DNA from 2 places in the Pantoea sp. App145 genome. Region 2 is predicted to be linked to the other one. Evidence: riboswitches for the same ligand, from Rfam matches in the RefSeq annotation. Region 2 holds a riboswitch; the other holds the start of a gene.
What was found. A riboswitch is a leader RNA that binds a small molecule or an ion and turns the genes downstream of it on or off. The one in region 2 is predicted to bind fluoride.
Positions count from the first base shown of each region.

Region 1: another riboswitch for fluoride. It lies ahead of crcB (fluoride efflux transporter CrcB); the one in region 2 lies ahead of RCF31_RS24275 (cation:proton antiporter).

Region 1 covers NZ_CP133290.1:3,052,657-3,060,939, forward strand. Annotated here, with positions in the region: gene RCF31_RS13945 (FCD domain-containing protein) at 1-735, opposite strand, end outside; gene RCF31_RS13950 (zinc-binding alcohol dehydrogenase family protein) at 871-1,899, shown strand; gene RCF31_RS13955 (nucleoside hydrolase) at 1,920-2,837, opposite strand; fluoride riboswitch at 2,972-3,047, shown strand; gene crcB (fluoride efflux transporter CrcB) at 3,139-3,516, shown strand; gene RCF31_RS13965 (sugar phosphate isomerase/epimerase family protein) at 3,624-4,439, shown strand; gene RCF31_RS13970 (alpha/beta hydrolase) at 4,436-5,041, opposite strand; gene RCF31_RS13975 (glutathione S-transferase family protein) at 5,053-5,994, opposite strand; gene RCF31_RS13980 (LysR substrate-binding domain-containing protein) at 6,094-6,993, opposite strand; gene RCF31_RS13985 (GNAT family N-acetyltransferase) at 7,118-8,233, shown strand; gene RCF31_RS13990 (ABC transporter ATP-binding protein) at 8,230-8,283, opposite strand, start outside.
Region 2 covers NZ_CP133292.1:284,484-291,715, forward strand. Annotated here, with positions in the region: gene RCF31_RS24255 (universal stress protein) at 1-420, shown strand, start outside; gene RCF31_RS24260 (MutS-related protein) at 696-2,219, opposite strand; gene RCF31_RS24265 (MutS-related protein) at 2,216-3,754, opposite strand; gene RCF31_RS24270 (universal stress protein) at 3,803-4,225, opposite strand; gene RCF31_RS24275 (cation:proton antiporter) at 4,237-5,460, opposite strand; fluoride riboswitch at 5,611-5,674, opposite strand; fluoride riboswitch at 6,097-6,167, shown strand; gene RCF31_RS24280 (hypothetical protein) at 6,351-6,662, opposite strand; partial or broken gene RCF31_RS24285 (hypothetical protein) at 6,812-6,997, opposite strand; gene RCF31_RS24290 (plasmid SOS inhibition protein A) at 7,161-7,232, shown strand, end outside.

The DNA of each region.
Region 1 (8,283 bases), on a different replicon from region 2:
TTGATAATGTGAATGAAAAATCACCGAGATGATCTCCAGCGACTGATTGAAAAACGGGTTATTGGCAGCGGAGAGGATGAGCGAATGCATCTCCTTATCCAGTGCGGCGAAGTGGCGATAATCGCTGGCGATGGTGTCACGCATCGCGCGATGGCGGTCAAGCAAATCACGCGCCTGAATCCAGCGCTCGTCATGCGAGGACAGATTGAGAAAACGGTTCAGCGCATGGGTTTCTAACATTTCACGCAGTTCAAACAGCTTCTCCGCGTAATCCTGATCGAACTTCTTCATGCGCCACTGGCCGCGTTTTACCGGTTCCAGCAGGTTGTAGCGCATAAACCGTAGCAGAAATTCCCGCACCACCACCGGACTGACCTTCACCCGCTGCGCCAGTTGCAGCTCGGTAAAGGTATCGCCTGGCATCAGCAGCCGCTGGTTGATCAGATTAAAAAACGTTTGCTCAAATTGCGCCGCCTGCTGCTCGATCGGCGGGGTGAGAGCGATGAAACCGTCCTCGTCGCCAGGATCACGCACGATGACGTAAGTCTCATCCACCTTTTCCAGCACACCACGCTGATGCAGGTAATGCAGGGTATGGCGCACCGTGGTACGGCTGATATTGAACATTTCCGCCAGCGCCGCCTGCGGTGGTAAGGGTGAACGAATATGGCGCTGGGCAATACCTTCCAGCATTTGGTTGATCACGTTCTGGCGCAGATTCTGGCTTCGGCTCATAGCAGGCTCCGGTTTTTTATTTATTAAAAACCATCGAAAGCCCAAAAAAATCGTGTTACTTCACACTTCCGTATGCGCAACAAGCCGTTAACATCGATTTTCGCCATAACTGCGACATCAGCACAGGAGAAACCTATGACAAGCATGAAAACCCTGGTGGTAATGGAACCCCGCAGCATGGTGTGGCAGCAGCGCCCCAGACCGACCCCCGCAGCACACGAGGTCCTGATCAAACCGATTACCGCCGGGATTTGCGGCACCGATATTCACGCCTGGGCGGGGAATCAGCCGTTCTTTAGCTATCCGCGCGTGCTGGGCCATGAGCTGTGTGGCGAAGTGGTGGCGCTGGGCAGTGCGGCCAGCGGTTTTACCCCCGGCCAGCGCGTGGCGCTGATCCCTTATGTTTCCTGCCAGCAGTGCGATGCCTGCCAGAGTGGCAAAACCAACTGCTGTGAAAACATTTCGGTGATTGGCGTGCATCAGGATGGCGGCTTCTGTGAGCTACTCAGCGTGCCGCAAAACAACTTACTGGCGGTGGATGATGTGGCGGTAGAAGCCGCAGCCCTCATCGAACCTTTTGCCATCAGCGCACACGCGATACGTCGGGCGGCCGTGGCGGCAGATGAACAGGTGCTGGTGGTCGGAGCCGGACCCATTGGCCTCGGGGTTGCTGCCATCGCTGCCGCCGCAGGGGCGCAAGTGGTGGTTGCCGATACCAGCGAACAACGGCGGGCGCATGTCACGCAACACCTTAATCTGACCACCATCAACCCGCTGGATGCGGATTTTGATGCCACCCTGCGCGCGCAGTTTGGTGGCCGACTGGCGGCGAAGGTGATTGACGCCACCGGCAGCCCGGCGGCGATGAACGGCGCGGTGAAACTGATCCGTCACGGTGGCACCATCGTGTTTGTCGGCCTGCACAAAGGCGATTTGGTGATCCCGGATACCGAGTTCCACAAAAAAGAAACCACGCTGATGGGCAGCCGTAACGCCACGCGCGAAGATTTCGATACAGTGCGCGAACTGATGGCAACGGGCCAGCTACGTGCCGACATGATGCTCAATCGTCATTATGATTTCTCCACCCTGGCGGAAACCTTTGAACCTGATGTGATTAACAACCGCGAGTTAATCAAAGGCGTTATTCACTTCGCGCGATAAATCGCGCCGCTACAAAAGCGTTAAGCCTGCAAGGTGGCGAAAAAGTGCTGGCGCACCGCGTCAGCTTCTACCCCCAGACACAGGCGCTGTGCACGCAACCCGGCGAAAGGGTCATGACGAGAGGCGAGGGCGTTCAGGCGGCGCAGCGTTTGGCCGCTGCTGATGCCCTCGGTCACCACCCGTACCGGCGCTTCCGTCAGGTGGAAAGCATGCGGCAGCGCCAGCCAGGAAAGGGTCAGCGTGTCGTGCAGCGCCATGCCATCAAATCCTTCTTTCTCCAGGCTATACGCCAGATACGGACGGCAGATGGCGCTCAACACCGGCTGATTGAGCTGCCGCACTTCTGCGCCGGTAATCAACACCTTATGGGTGACATCCAGCGGCACCACCACCACTGGCAGCTTTGATGCCAGCACCTGATCGGCGGCATGCGGGTCCTTCCAGATATTGAATTCCGCGAAAGGCGTGACATTACCGCTGTGGCCGTCGGTGCCAAACGCACCGCCCATAATCACCAGTTCTTTCACCAGCGGAATAATATCCGGTGCCTGATTAATCGCGCTGGCGATGTTGGTCAACGGGCCAATCGCCACCAGGGTGATGGCGTGTGGATGGGCGCGCACGCTGTCGATAATAAATTGCACTGCGCTGGGGGCCTGGTCGCTATGGGGATTGGTAAAGGCATCGCCCAGACCATCTTCGCCATGCAGACGCGCCGGTGCCGACGGAGCCAGTGCCAGCGGGCGTGAACAGCCGCGATAGACCGGCGCATCAATCCCCATCTTCTCGCAAAACAGCCTGGCATTTTTTACCGCCTGACCCACCGCAACATTGCCAAACACCGTGGTGATGCCCAGCAAATGCTGAGTGCGCGCGGCATAGGCCAGCGCAAAGGCGTCATCCACGCCGATATCAGTATCAAAAATCAGGGTGCGCATTGGGATCTCCAGTTCGTTTTCTGGCAAGGTAAAACAAAAATGGGTGATTGCGAAGGTGCTATTTGCGGGGCCTTTTATCCAACACCTTGTTGCCAGTCACATATTGTCTGCCAGTATCAGCCAGCGTATTATCTTCCCCCTAAGGTGATGGCGTGCCACCTTCCCCAACCGCCGTTCTGGCAACAGACGGCTGATGACGCCTGACAACACTCTTATCCCTGCGCGGGAGACGGCGGTGTGTCAGGTGTTTTTCTGTCCTGCCGCGGCCCTGCGCGTTTCTCATCTCAGGAGCTACACATTTATGTTGAAATCGCTGTTGGCCGTTATGCTCGGTGGTGCTATTGGCTGTTCACTGCGCTGGTTGATTTCTCTCCGCTTTAATACGTTGTTTCCCAATCTACCGCCTGGCACCTTGCTGGTGAATCTGGCGGGTGGGTTTATTATTGGTGCTGCGATGGCATGGTTTTTAAAGAATCCTCACCTCGACCCGGTATGGAAATTGCTGATTGTCACCGGCCTCTGCGGCGGCCTCACGACCTTTTCCACCTTTTCAGCCGAAATTGTGGTGCTGTTGCAGACGGGGAAATATTTCTGGGCCATGTCGAGTGTGATGGTGCACGTTATTGGTTCTTTACTGATGACGTTCGCCGGATTTGCCGTGGTCAATCTCTTAGGATAAACAGCACGCTTGAAATAACCATTAAGAGGTAGATACTGGTCAGAGTTCTGTGCGCGTGACGCACAGAATTTGTCACCGATTTATCCGGACGATTAAGGAGCCCGTTGATGAGTAGTCACCCCAAATTCCTTAACCTGGTGTTGTTAAACGGTGAGCCAGAACAGAAATTGCGTGCGGCGCGTGCGGCTGGCTTTGATCAGGTTGAAATCTGGCGTGAAGATGTACAGGCCAGCGCACAGGGGACGCTGGCGCTGGCGCAATTGGCCGCAGAGCAGCAACTCCGGTTTACCAATTTGCAGGTATTACGCGACTTCACCGGTGCGCCGGATCGTGAACGTCTGCAAAAGCGCGAAGAATTGCGTCAGTTTATTCAGATTGCCCAAGCGCTGGGCTGCGACACCATTCAGGCTCCGGCTACCACGCGGGAAGATTGCCTGGCCGATCGTATCGATGAAGATCTGCGCTGGATGGCCTCGGAAGCGGCGCGTCATAAGATGCGAATTATGTACGAGCCAATGGCGTGGTGCAGCGTCGATAACACCCTGCCGCTGGCGTGGGAGCGGCTGCAACGGCTGGATCAACCCAATATCGGTCTGGTGGTCGATCTGTTCCACATCTGCGCCCTGGGGGGCGATGCGGCGCAACTCGATGGTATCCCCGCCGATCGTATCTATGAAGTTCAGCTGTGCGATATGGCGGTGCTGCCGCCGCAGAATAACGACGCCATTATCGATATGGCACGCCACCAGCGTTTACTGCCTGGCGATGGTATCATCGAGGTGGAGCGTTTTGTCGATAAGTTGAAAAGCGCGGGCTATAACGGCCCGGTCGGCATTGAAGTGTTTAACGATGCATTAAAAGCGCAGCCACCGGCTGTGGCTGCACAACAGGCCTGGGCAGCGCTGAATCGCTACTGGCCTTAATCCTGCAAGCATTGGGCGATAAAGGCGGCGGCTTCCATTGCGCCCTGCGACGAAATGGTATGACCGGTGGTCGGTTCGAAGCGAGTCTCCACCGTCACACCGGCAGATTTCAGGCGCTGCGCGGCAGATTCGCTTTCGGTCCACGGAATCACCCCGTCAGCATGGCCGTGAATCAACAGGGCGGGCGTATGCGGCTGCGGTGTCAACGCGCCATCGAACGCCAGACGGCCCGAGAACGCCACCACGCCCGCCAGCGGATGGCGGCCTGCTGCCAGCGCATCGAGTGCCATGATCGAACCCTGCGAGAATCCCACCAGAATCACTTTATCCCAGGCATCGGTAAACCCATGCTGCGCCATCAGCGGTTGCAGCGTGGCATCAAACGCGGCCCGCGCTTCACGGATCCGCGCCGGACGATTTTCCGTGGTGACGCCGTTCAGGCTGAACCACTGATAACCCATACCGTGTTCGAACGGCATCGGGGCATTCGGCGAGGCGAACGCCACATCCGGTAACACGCTGGCCCAGTGCTGGCCAAGTCCCGCCAGGTCAGCGCCATTACTGCCAACGCCGTGGAGAAAAATCACTAACGCTTTTGCCATCTTGCTGCTCCTTAAAAACCGTATTCCGCCATATCCGGGCCAACCGGCACAATACCATTCGGATTCAGTGCCTTGATTGAATAGTAACCCTGTTTGATATGGTCGATATTCACTGTCTGACGCACGCCAGAAACTGCCAGCATACTCTTCAGGTAACGATTGAGCTGCGGATAGTCGCGCAGGCGACGCAGGTTGCATTTGAACAGCCCGTGGTACGCGGCGTCAAAGCGGATCAGCGTGACAAACAGGCGAATATCCGCTTCCGTCAGCTGCTCGCCCAGCAGGAAGGTACGCCCGTCACTCAGCCGTTCTTCCAGCTCATCCAGCTGGCTGAAGACATCATGAAACGCCTGCTGGTAGCTGATTTGCGTGGTGGCGAAACCGGTGCGATACACGCCGTTATTCAGGCGTGGATAGATCGATTCATTCAGAGCGTCGATCTCGCTTTGCAGATCCGCCGGATAAAGATCGATGCTGTTATCGGCCAGGGATCCAAAACCGCTGTTCAGCATACGCAGGATATCAGCGGATTCGTTATTCACGATGGTCTGGGTCTTTTTATCCCACAACACCGGTACGGTGGCGCGGCCAGTGAAATCAGCAGCGGCACGGGTATAGAGTTCATGCAGGTATTCGGCGTTGTTCAGGGTATCGCGATTGGCACCGGGATAATCGCCGAAATGCCAGCCCTGCTCACCAAGCTGCGGTTCCACCACCGATACGCTAATCACCTGCTCCAGCCCTTTCAGGCTGCGGGCAATCAGGGTGCGTGAGGCCCACGGACAAATCAGCGCCACATACAAATGATAGCGATCTGGCTCGGCGGCAAATTCGGTCGATCCGTCGTTGCTGATCCAGTGACGAAAACTGGATGTCTGACGGACAAAGCCGCCCTGTTTATCGGTGGCCTGCACCGGATGCCACTCTGCGCTCCACTTACCGTTTACCAACATCGCTCTGCTCCTCTGTGGTGATGCTGGTTAGCTTACCCGTTGAGCAGATGGGTGATAATCCGGGCAAAATGGCTTTTATTCCTTCCAATATGGAAGGAATCAGCCCGGCGGATGATGACGGAAATGATCGGCCAGAAAGTCGATCAACAGGCGGGTCTTCTGCGCCAGATGACGGGCGTGCGGGTAGAGGGCAAACAGGCCGAGCGGTGGGGTGGCGAAGGCATCGAGCAGCGAGACGATCTCACCGCGCTGCAAGGCCGGGGCGGCGATAAACCCCGGCAGGCGTGCAATGCCCAGCCCGGCCAGTGCCGCCTGCATACAGGCTTCGGTATTGGAAAAACACAACCGACCGCGAATTGGCATATTGACGCTATCGCCGCATGGCGTGACGAACGGCCAGTGGCAGGGATCGCGGAAATTGGTGTCACTGATACATTGATGAGCTGCCAGATCGCGCCAGTGCTGCGGCGTGCCATGCTGTTGCAGATAGCTGGGTGAGGCCGCCACGCGTACCGGCACATCACCCAGGCGACGAGCAATCAGGCTGCTGTCGTCCAGCTTACCGATGCGAATCGCCATATCGAACCCTTCATCGACGATATTCACTGCACGATCGGAGAAGTTCACGTCCAGTTCAATCAACGGATAGGTACGGGCAAACTCCACCAGCACGCTGGCGAGCACGGCGGTACCGAAGGTGCCGGGTGCGCTGATTTTCAGGCGACCGGTGGGGGTGGTGGCGCTTTCGCGCACCGTGGCATCCAGCGTATCAAAGGCTTCCAGCAGGCTTTTCACCCGTTCGTAATAGGCCCGGCCCACCTCGGTGGCGGACAGTGCACGCGTGCTGCGTTTGAACAGCTGCACGCCGAGTTCCTGCTCCAGTTTTGAAACCAGCTTCGAGGCCTGGCCGCTGCTGGTGCCGAGGCGTGCGGCAGCACCGGCAAAACTGCCCACTTCCAGCACAGCGACAAACATGCGGTCACAATCAAGACGATCCATGGCGCTTCCTGACGGCGTAAAAGCCAGAGTATAAAACGGTTGGCATTCGGTGCGCTGCACCTTTTCCCCGCTGGCAAAACCTGTTTGACTACAGGTTCGCCTTTAATCTGGCCGGGAGCCGTGGATGTCTTTGCTTCACCTGTCATCACTGGCGGACGTCAGCGCCGCCGCCTGGGATGCGTTATTACCTGACGATCAACCGTTTTTACGCCACGCTTTTCTGCTCACGCTGGAAGAGAGTGGCAGCGTGCGGCCGGAAAGCGGCTGGCAGCCGGATCACCTGATCTGGCGCGAACAGGGGGAAATCCGAGCGGCGCTGCCGGGTTATCGAAAACGCAACTCATGGGGCGAATACGTGTTTGACCACGCGTGGGCCGATGCCTGCCAGCGGGCGGGCATTCTGTATTATCCCAAATGGCTTGGCGCGATTCCGTTCAGCCCGGTGACCGGCGCTCGGCTGCTGGGCGATGCCGCCAGTTTAATTGCCCAATTGCCGGATTATCTGCATCAGCACGGGCTCAGCAGCGCCCATATCAACTTCACCACGCCGCACGCCAATGGGCTGCTGGCACAGGCAGAGGACTGGCTGCCGCGTCTTGGCATTCAGTATCACTGGCATAATCGCGGCTACCGTGATTTCCAGGATTTCCTCGATACCCTGATGTCGCGCAAGCGTAAACAACTGCGCAAAGAACGCGAGCAGGTTGCCAGCAGTGGTTTCGCCTTTGAGTGGTATCGGGGCGATCAGCTGCGCGAAGACCAGTGGGATTTTGTCTACACCTGCTACGCCAACACCTATGCGGTGCGGGGTCAGCGGCCTTACCTGACGCGTGATTTCTTCAGCCTGCTTGCGGAGCGTATGCCGCACAGCATCCGCGTGTGCATCGCCTCATTGCAGGGGCAGCAGGCGGCGATGGCGTTTTGTCTGGTGGATAACAACACCCTGTATGGCCGCTACTGGGGCTGCCTGGCGGAGTTTGATCGGCTGCACTTCGAAACCTGTTTTTATCAGGGCATGGATTTCGCCATCGCAGAAGGGTTACAGCGTTTTGATGCGGGGGCGCAGGGCGAGCACAAGCTGGTCCGTGGCTTTGAGCCACAGCTGACCCACTCCTGGCACTATCTCAGCCATCCGGGGTTACGTGACGCAGTGGACGATTTTCTGCAACAGGAGCGGGCAGGGATGCGCGCCTGGGCGGTGGAGGCGCGTGAATCCCTGCCGTATCGACGCGGCGATTAATCCACGCCGACAAAACCACCGGTCTGATGCTGCCATAAGCGTGCATACAA
Region 2 (7,232 bases):
TATAAACATGCATTGATACTGGTACATGACGAAACTGATGGTCAGCTGTTATTAGAGCACGCAGAGAGAATGGCCGTTCAGATGAAAACACAAATCACGGTTGGTCATATAAGTGAAGATTACCGTGAGCTTAACTATATCTGGGATGCCCCGGCTCAGGACCTGCAATCACGAACGATTATAAAGGATAAAGCAATGTTAAGCAAACTGGTTGAAACTTCACAGGTAAATGTGCACGTCAGTTCTATCGTCAGTATTCACCGATTTAAAGATGTTTCTTCATTAGTAGAAAACGAGCAAATCGACCTTGTTATGTTAGGTCATAAGAATCGACTTTTTGGCGTGTACAGGTCATTTTCCTTCGAGTTTATTAATCACCTTGCTGTGGATGTCTTAATAAAACATATCCCACCCTCATGAGAGGTCTGGAAATTGATTGTAAGCAAGCACGCTGGGATCGATAAACATGAAAAAAAGAACAATCAAATACGAGGGTTTTCTAATGAGGACAAAACCAATAATATTCTCAACAGTTGTCGGAATAATTATAACCTATATAATAATTTTTATGTTCGGAACCTTTCTCGGCCGCCCGCTATCAGATGATGTTACTATAATCATAGCACTTATTACAGGCTCATTATGCCAGTTGTTTACGTACCACTTGTGGAAATAAATTAATCATGTAAGGTGGATCACCCCGCCTTACTGATAAGATGTTCTTCAAAAAAAATCTCATTAAAAAGATCTTCGCCATAGCTCGTATCCTGGGGCTCTCCAGGAAATATCTTATAAGTTCTTCCCCCATTCTGTTCTCTCTGAGCTGACAGAAATACAGTGTCATTATGATTCTCGCTAAAATATTCACATGCGAATTCAGAGGTGTGTGTTACAAAAAGCACTTTTACATTTGATTCTGTCAGAGCAGTAACGATGTTACGGATGATTTCGGCCCCTTCACGGCTGTTGGTTGCTGAAAATGATTCGTTAAAAAGCACTAAATCATCATATCTTAATTTATCAATAATATTGCTCATCCTTTTTAATTCCTCGTCCAGTTTTCCACTCGTTATAGTACTGTCCTCTTCACACTTATAGTGAGTAAAAATCCTCCGACTGACATCTGACGAAAAATATCCGGCCGTTACGAACATCCCTATTTGCATCATTAACTGAGCTAACCCAACACTCCTGAGAAAAGTTGATTTCCCACCCTGGTTTGCTCCAGTAATAATCAATGTACTTTTATTGTCTGTTTTCAGATTATTACTGACTATATTTTCATCGGACAGCAGAGTAAGGCACGTATCATACAAAGAATCGAATACAAGATGGCGCTCTCCTTTTTGTATGGGCACTGGTAGAGATATATGAATATTCCTTGAAAAAAGTTTTTTTGACAGATTAAGGCATGCAATATAAAAGCCTATTTCCGCCCTTAAGGAATTAAAGAAACTGAGCAGATGTGCTGTCGCCTGTGCCATCGCGTTCGCAATTAATATAATACCCTGGTCCTGAAGATCGCTCAGTGCCCTGGCCCCATTATCATCCCGGGGGGCGATGGTTACAGTATAAAAATCTCTTTCATGATTAAAGATACGATGTAACCACTGCCATCGTTCTGGATGAATGACTTTTCTGAGTATGTATTTTCTTGCTTTGTTTCCTGCACCCAGCTCTGCACTTATGGAAACACCTCTCTTAAACGTCATCTCCTTCAGCTTTTTTTCAATTTCAGACAGATAATCTTCATTCAGTTCTGAAATCAGAAGTTTCATGAGTCGTCTGAAGCCAGACGAATGAAATTTATCAATGTTCACCTCAGCCGTAGCTCTTAACTTCCGCAAATGCTCAAGAAGAAAACGAGTATAAGTCAGTGACTGATGTAATACGGCCGAAGGATAATGCCCAAAAAGGCCATAATGAAGCTTTTCCTTTTCCATCATTATGCAATTAACAACCGTTTCATACATGTTTTCGACTGTTTCCTGGTTTTCAATAACATCTTTTAAAACAGCCTGTCGGTACTCAATTTCCTGTACTTCAGTCATAGGAGATGAAAAGGCTTTTTTTACTACTGCTTCTAAAAAATCATCCCCGTCAGACATCGCATCAAATAGAACCTGAAGTTCAAGGTCCTTCATCAACAGTGTGTAACCTTCATAAAACTCGTTGTCGATGATAAACTCAGCATCAGGGTACATCAGATAAGTTTTCATATACGAATCCTCATTTTTATTTCCCGGTAAGTCAGGCAGTACTTTTTAACAAGAGAGGAGGAGTAGGCCAGTCCATCAGACGGCTTTCGTATTATTTTATACGTTCTGCCACCGTTTTTTTCTTCATCGACTGCACTCATCAGACTTACAATTGACCTGCTTAATGTGGTCAGCTCATCAATGAATGTTACACACACACCTATTGCACCTAGGGAAATAACCTTCTGCATTATTTTTGTGCCCAGGTAAGTGGCATCCTTCGAAGTGGTCGATGTGAATATCTCATTCATTATTATAAGGCTGTCTGAACTGGCAGAATTCAGTATCGCTTTTATCCTTACAAGATCGTCATAAAGCTTCCCTCTTAAATTCCGGATGTTTTCGCTTTGTTCAAAGTGAGTGTATATGCAATCAACCAGATAAAACTGGGACTGTTCTGCGGGCACATAAAGCCCTAAAATTGCAAGGTAATGCATCTGTCCAATCATGCGGGCAAACGTCGTTTTGCCACCTTGGTTGGGGCCAGATATTAAGAAAATCCTTTCATTTCCATCCAGTTCAAAATCATTTCTGATAATGGTGTCTATGCTATCTTTCATCGAATCAGCCAATGCCAGATCATATGAGCCGACTGAGTATATTTTTTTACTCTCACGCTGTACCATGGGAAGACAGAATGGCAGTCCTTTTTTTTTATATTTGCTCATATACTCAATAAAAGAAAGATAGAACTGTATATCCTTTTCAAATTTTTCTATTTTTATATTAAAGTAACCCTTGGTTTCAGTCAGAAAAAATTCCATCCTGTTAAATTTATCCGGGAACAGCATTGCCACTCTGTCCAGTATCTGCCCTTCGACATGATTCATTCCTGAGTTACTGCTCTTAAGCTCCAGATCAGTCTGTACATCGTGCTGCCTGAACTTCGAGAAGACTGAAATAACTTCATCACTGAAGTTTATCTGATTGTGATATCTCTCAACATAAACGGTATCTCCGGTTATTCGGATGAGATATTTAATGCTATCTAACTGCGCGCATATGGCTCTGGATTCTTCTTCGAGATGGCAGAATTCTTCACTTGCACCATAACTCAACAGGAACTGTAAGAAAAGCTGCAAGCCGTGTGAGTGCAGCGGTAATCCTTTCAGGTGTTGCGTCAGATTTTTAACTGCCTCACAATACAGCGTGACACAGTGTAAATCCCAGCGAAGTTGCTGCCACTTGTAATACCTGTATTCTTTTTTCTCCTTTATCAACTGTATTTCCCTTACATCTTTTGAGAATCTCAATAGTGCATTACAGACATCCTTTTTCTCCATGTCACAAAAAACCGCTTGTCGGTATTTTATGGTTTTTATATCCTTGAGGGGGGTGTGGTAGATTTCTCTTAAATTGTATCCCTCCCTGCCATCAGTAACAGCATCTATTATTTTATCCAGATTCAGATCAACGAAACAATTCGGCATGATTTTTTTGTCAAATATATATGCCTTTCTGTTTTCGTCTGGGTATAAGATATTATCATATTCCATAACTACCTCGTTCATTAATATCATTATCAATGAATGATCTCATGCATATTATTGCCGTATCACTGTCACCGGGCACCTTGCATGATCAATAACCTGTCTTGCCACCGAACCCAGGAGCCAGCGCTCAAACAGTGAGTAACCGCGGTGTCCCAGCACAATATGATCTATTTGATTGCCGTCAGCATATCGCAACAGCTGCTCTGCCGGATGTCCGGTCACGACTCGGAATTTCGTATCACTACCCAGCTCTGAGTGGTGATTCTTCAGGTGTTTGAGCATCGAATTGAAATGGGCCTGCGTTTTTTTTACCACATCCTGTAACTCAACTTCGCCACCAAACTCTGGTGGCTGACAGACAGCAATAACATGAATGTGACTGCCGAATTTTTTCGCCAGTTCACATGAGTAATCCAGTGCCGCACGTGCAGAGTCAGAACCGTCATAAGCAATAAGAATTTCTTTCATCATCATCAGGCTCTCCTTCAAATCTGATGTTTCCCGGATATTGATCGTCGGGCTGTGTTGTCTTCTCTCACGGCTTTACTGCTTTCCTCATCATCAGGTAGTAAATGTCTGGGTAGGAAAAATGCATTCGCGATTAGTGTAGGAATAACTGCACTACCTATTACAGCTGCTACGAGAGCGGAATATTGTGATTCATTGATAAGTTTGTGTGACAAACCGAATAACGCTGATATCGTCCCAAATGTCAGACCTGTAGACATCAAAAGAGTGGTGTACATTCCCTCCTGAGCACTGGAACCATAGGCGCGACTCAGAGGATATACACCTGCCATTTTGGCGCACATTTTTACTGCCAATAATGTTAAAAATGCTCCTGGTGCTGCCACCAAAGCGGGCAGGGAGACCAGTGAACCAGCCCTTATAAAATAGAATGGCGTTAACAATCCAAATGTGAGCGTTCTGAGGCGACGAATCAGCGCATGGTCTTTTCCGACAGTGCCGGCAAGCACCATGCCTATCAGATATGCAGGCAGTACAGCTTCGCTGTCAGCCCAGGTGGCGAGCCCCCCTAATCCAAACAAGCATAACATCAGAAATTTTGCTTCAAGCTCTGAAGGTCGTTCCCCGAAACGTCGAAAGAACCGCGGAGTCAGCCAGGGAAGAATAAAGGCTGCTGCAACTATTGCACCGGTAAATGCCACCGTTTTCATAGTAAAGGGGGCGAAAATTATACCCAGTGCAATAACTGTGGCCAGATCGTTGACAAAACATGCAGCCAGAACGGTTTTTCCGTATTCAGAATTATTAAATCCTAATTCAAGCATTACTGCATAAACTACGGCTACTGAAGTCGTTGACATTGCAATTCCTGCCAGCCAGCTTGCCGGTTGCGTCCATCCAAACCCCCAATACGCCACTGCTGCACAAAGCAGGAAAGGTACAAAGAAGCCAATTAATCCGATGAATAATGCCTGCTTCCACTGCTTTCTGAATACCCCGGGGTCAAGTTCCGCTCCGGCCAGAAAAGTCAGGAGTATCGCTCCTGCTCCAGAAAGAAACTGGATCCAGCTGGAATTGCCGGCGAGCACTGTCGCGCCAAGCAATGCCCCAATAAAGAGTTGCGCGATAGTACCCACAACAATCTCAGACAATGCCGTGGCTATACGCAGATAAATTGACAGAAGCGTCGCGACTAAGGCAAGCCCCAGCCACAGGGCTGCCTGAAACCATATTTCAGTCATAAGCTTCACCATATAAATCTGAACGAATGTCACAGGAAGCAGAGTGACGGAATCGCTCTGATGAATGCTGACTCAGGGAAAGTACGAATCTGTTTGACTGGTTCATGATGTCTCCCACACACAGACTTTCTGACAAGTCAGAAAGCATCATATCGTGTAGGCATCATCAGCCATTGCGGGCGGTTAAGGGAGGAATGCCATCTCCTTATTACAACTTAGCAGATACTCGCGGGATCTGTTGAAAATAATCTTTGACATGCACTTAATTAATCAAAAAAGCAAAGGAAAATTATCTTATCGCAATGAAAGTATTCATATTTTTAGGTTTAAAAAATTATTCTTTGAAAAAATTTTCTGAATTATGAACATAATAATTATTGTTATCTGAACTTACTGAGTCATGCTGGCATAATTTTCCTGCCGTGGGCACACAATCAGGTCTTTCTGAAGGGCGCGACAGAATTTGTTATCACTGGCACCGTTACACTACGGATGCTCATAAACTTCATTGGAATTACTCTGGCACAACAAGTATTGTTCGGGCTCTTATGTACCTCCAATCCTTCACTCCCGTTTTCTGGCACGGGTAAAAAATTGCCACAAAACGATTACCAGTTTGTAAAAAGTATCAGAAACTGAATTCAGGGTGATGGCATTCCACCTTATCCAACCGCTCCTCCCTGGGAGCTGATGACGCCTGGTATGTCTCATTTTATCCATTTGAGGCATGTCAGGCTCATACCGTTTGTTCAGTGGCCTGCATGCTTTATCAGCAGGGTATGTCATAAAAGGTTTTCCGTTATGGCGGCAGCGGAACTGCCAGAGAATCAGACGTTAATCAGGCCTGCCTGCGCACGGCGGTGAAGAGACCTTTTCTGAAGGCTGTGAATTCAGATCGGGATGATGGTATCAAACAGCCAGACAGCGGCGACAGACAGGATAACCGCCATGACTGTCTCGCCAACAAGGATGAATTTCTCCTGCCGCAGTCCTTCCCCGGTATACAGGTGCAGTCGGTATCCCTCCCGGTTAAGCCGTTTTACCCTCAGCCAGTTAAGGAATCGCATCACCAGTCGGGACCAGAGGATGACCAGCAGAATCAGCAGAAGGCAGACCAGCGCCCGCTGTTCAAAACTTAACTGAGAAGTCTGCAACCCTGTCTCCATCGCCATCCCCGCATCATTAGCCCGTCGTCTGCACATACACTACACCGCCTCCGGTTTACAGAGGTACCATCATGACACAGGTTCAGTCTGCACGTTTCCCCTCACCTTCGGGGGCGGACTGCATGCCGTGGCGGCGCATAACCTCACCAATGTCTTTGTCCGTCAGCGATGCCAGCACGATGGCCGACCGGATCCACAAACACCCGGAGGAACGAACTGTATTCCCCGCTGGAAATCATCACTGAACTGAAACCCGTATCACGTGCGGGCTGGAAACCGCGGATAACCAGCGTCTCCATTTCGCTGAACTGATCCGGGTTGGCATTGAGGTAGGTTTTGAACGCTTTTGCATCCTGCAGCAGCGTCACTTTGGCATCCGGCGATTTCATGTACAGCACCACGCCGCCGGCCTGCGCCGCCCGGGCGGCCTGATTTTACCCCGTTAACCTGACAGAAAGGATAAGAGCATGACTGAGCACACCCCGGATACCCTGTCCGATCAGCTGGCCCCGCTATCCTTATGCCTCCGCGTTAATGAAGCAGCTGAGTGGCACCATCCTGGCACTGAACCGCATACGGGCCATTTACCTGCGCCCGCGCGAAAAA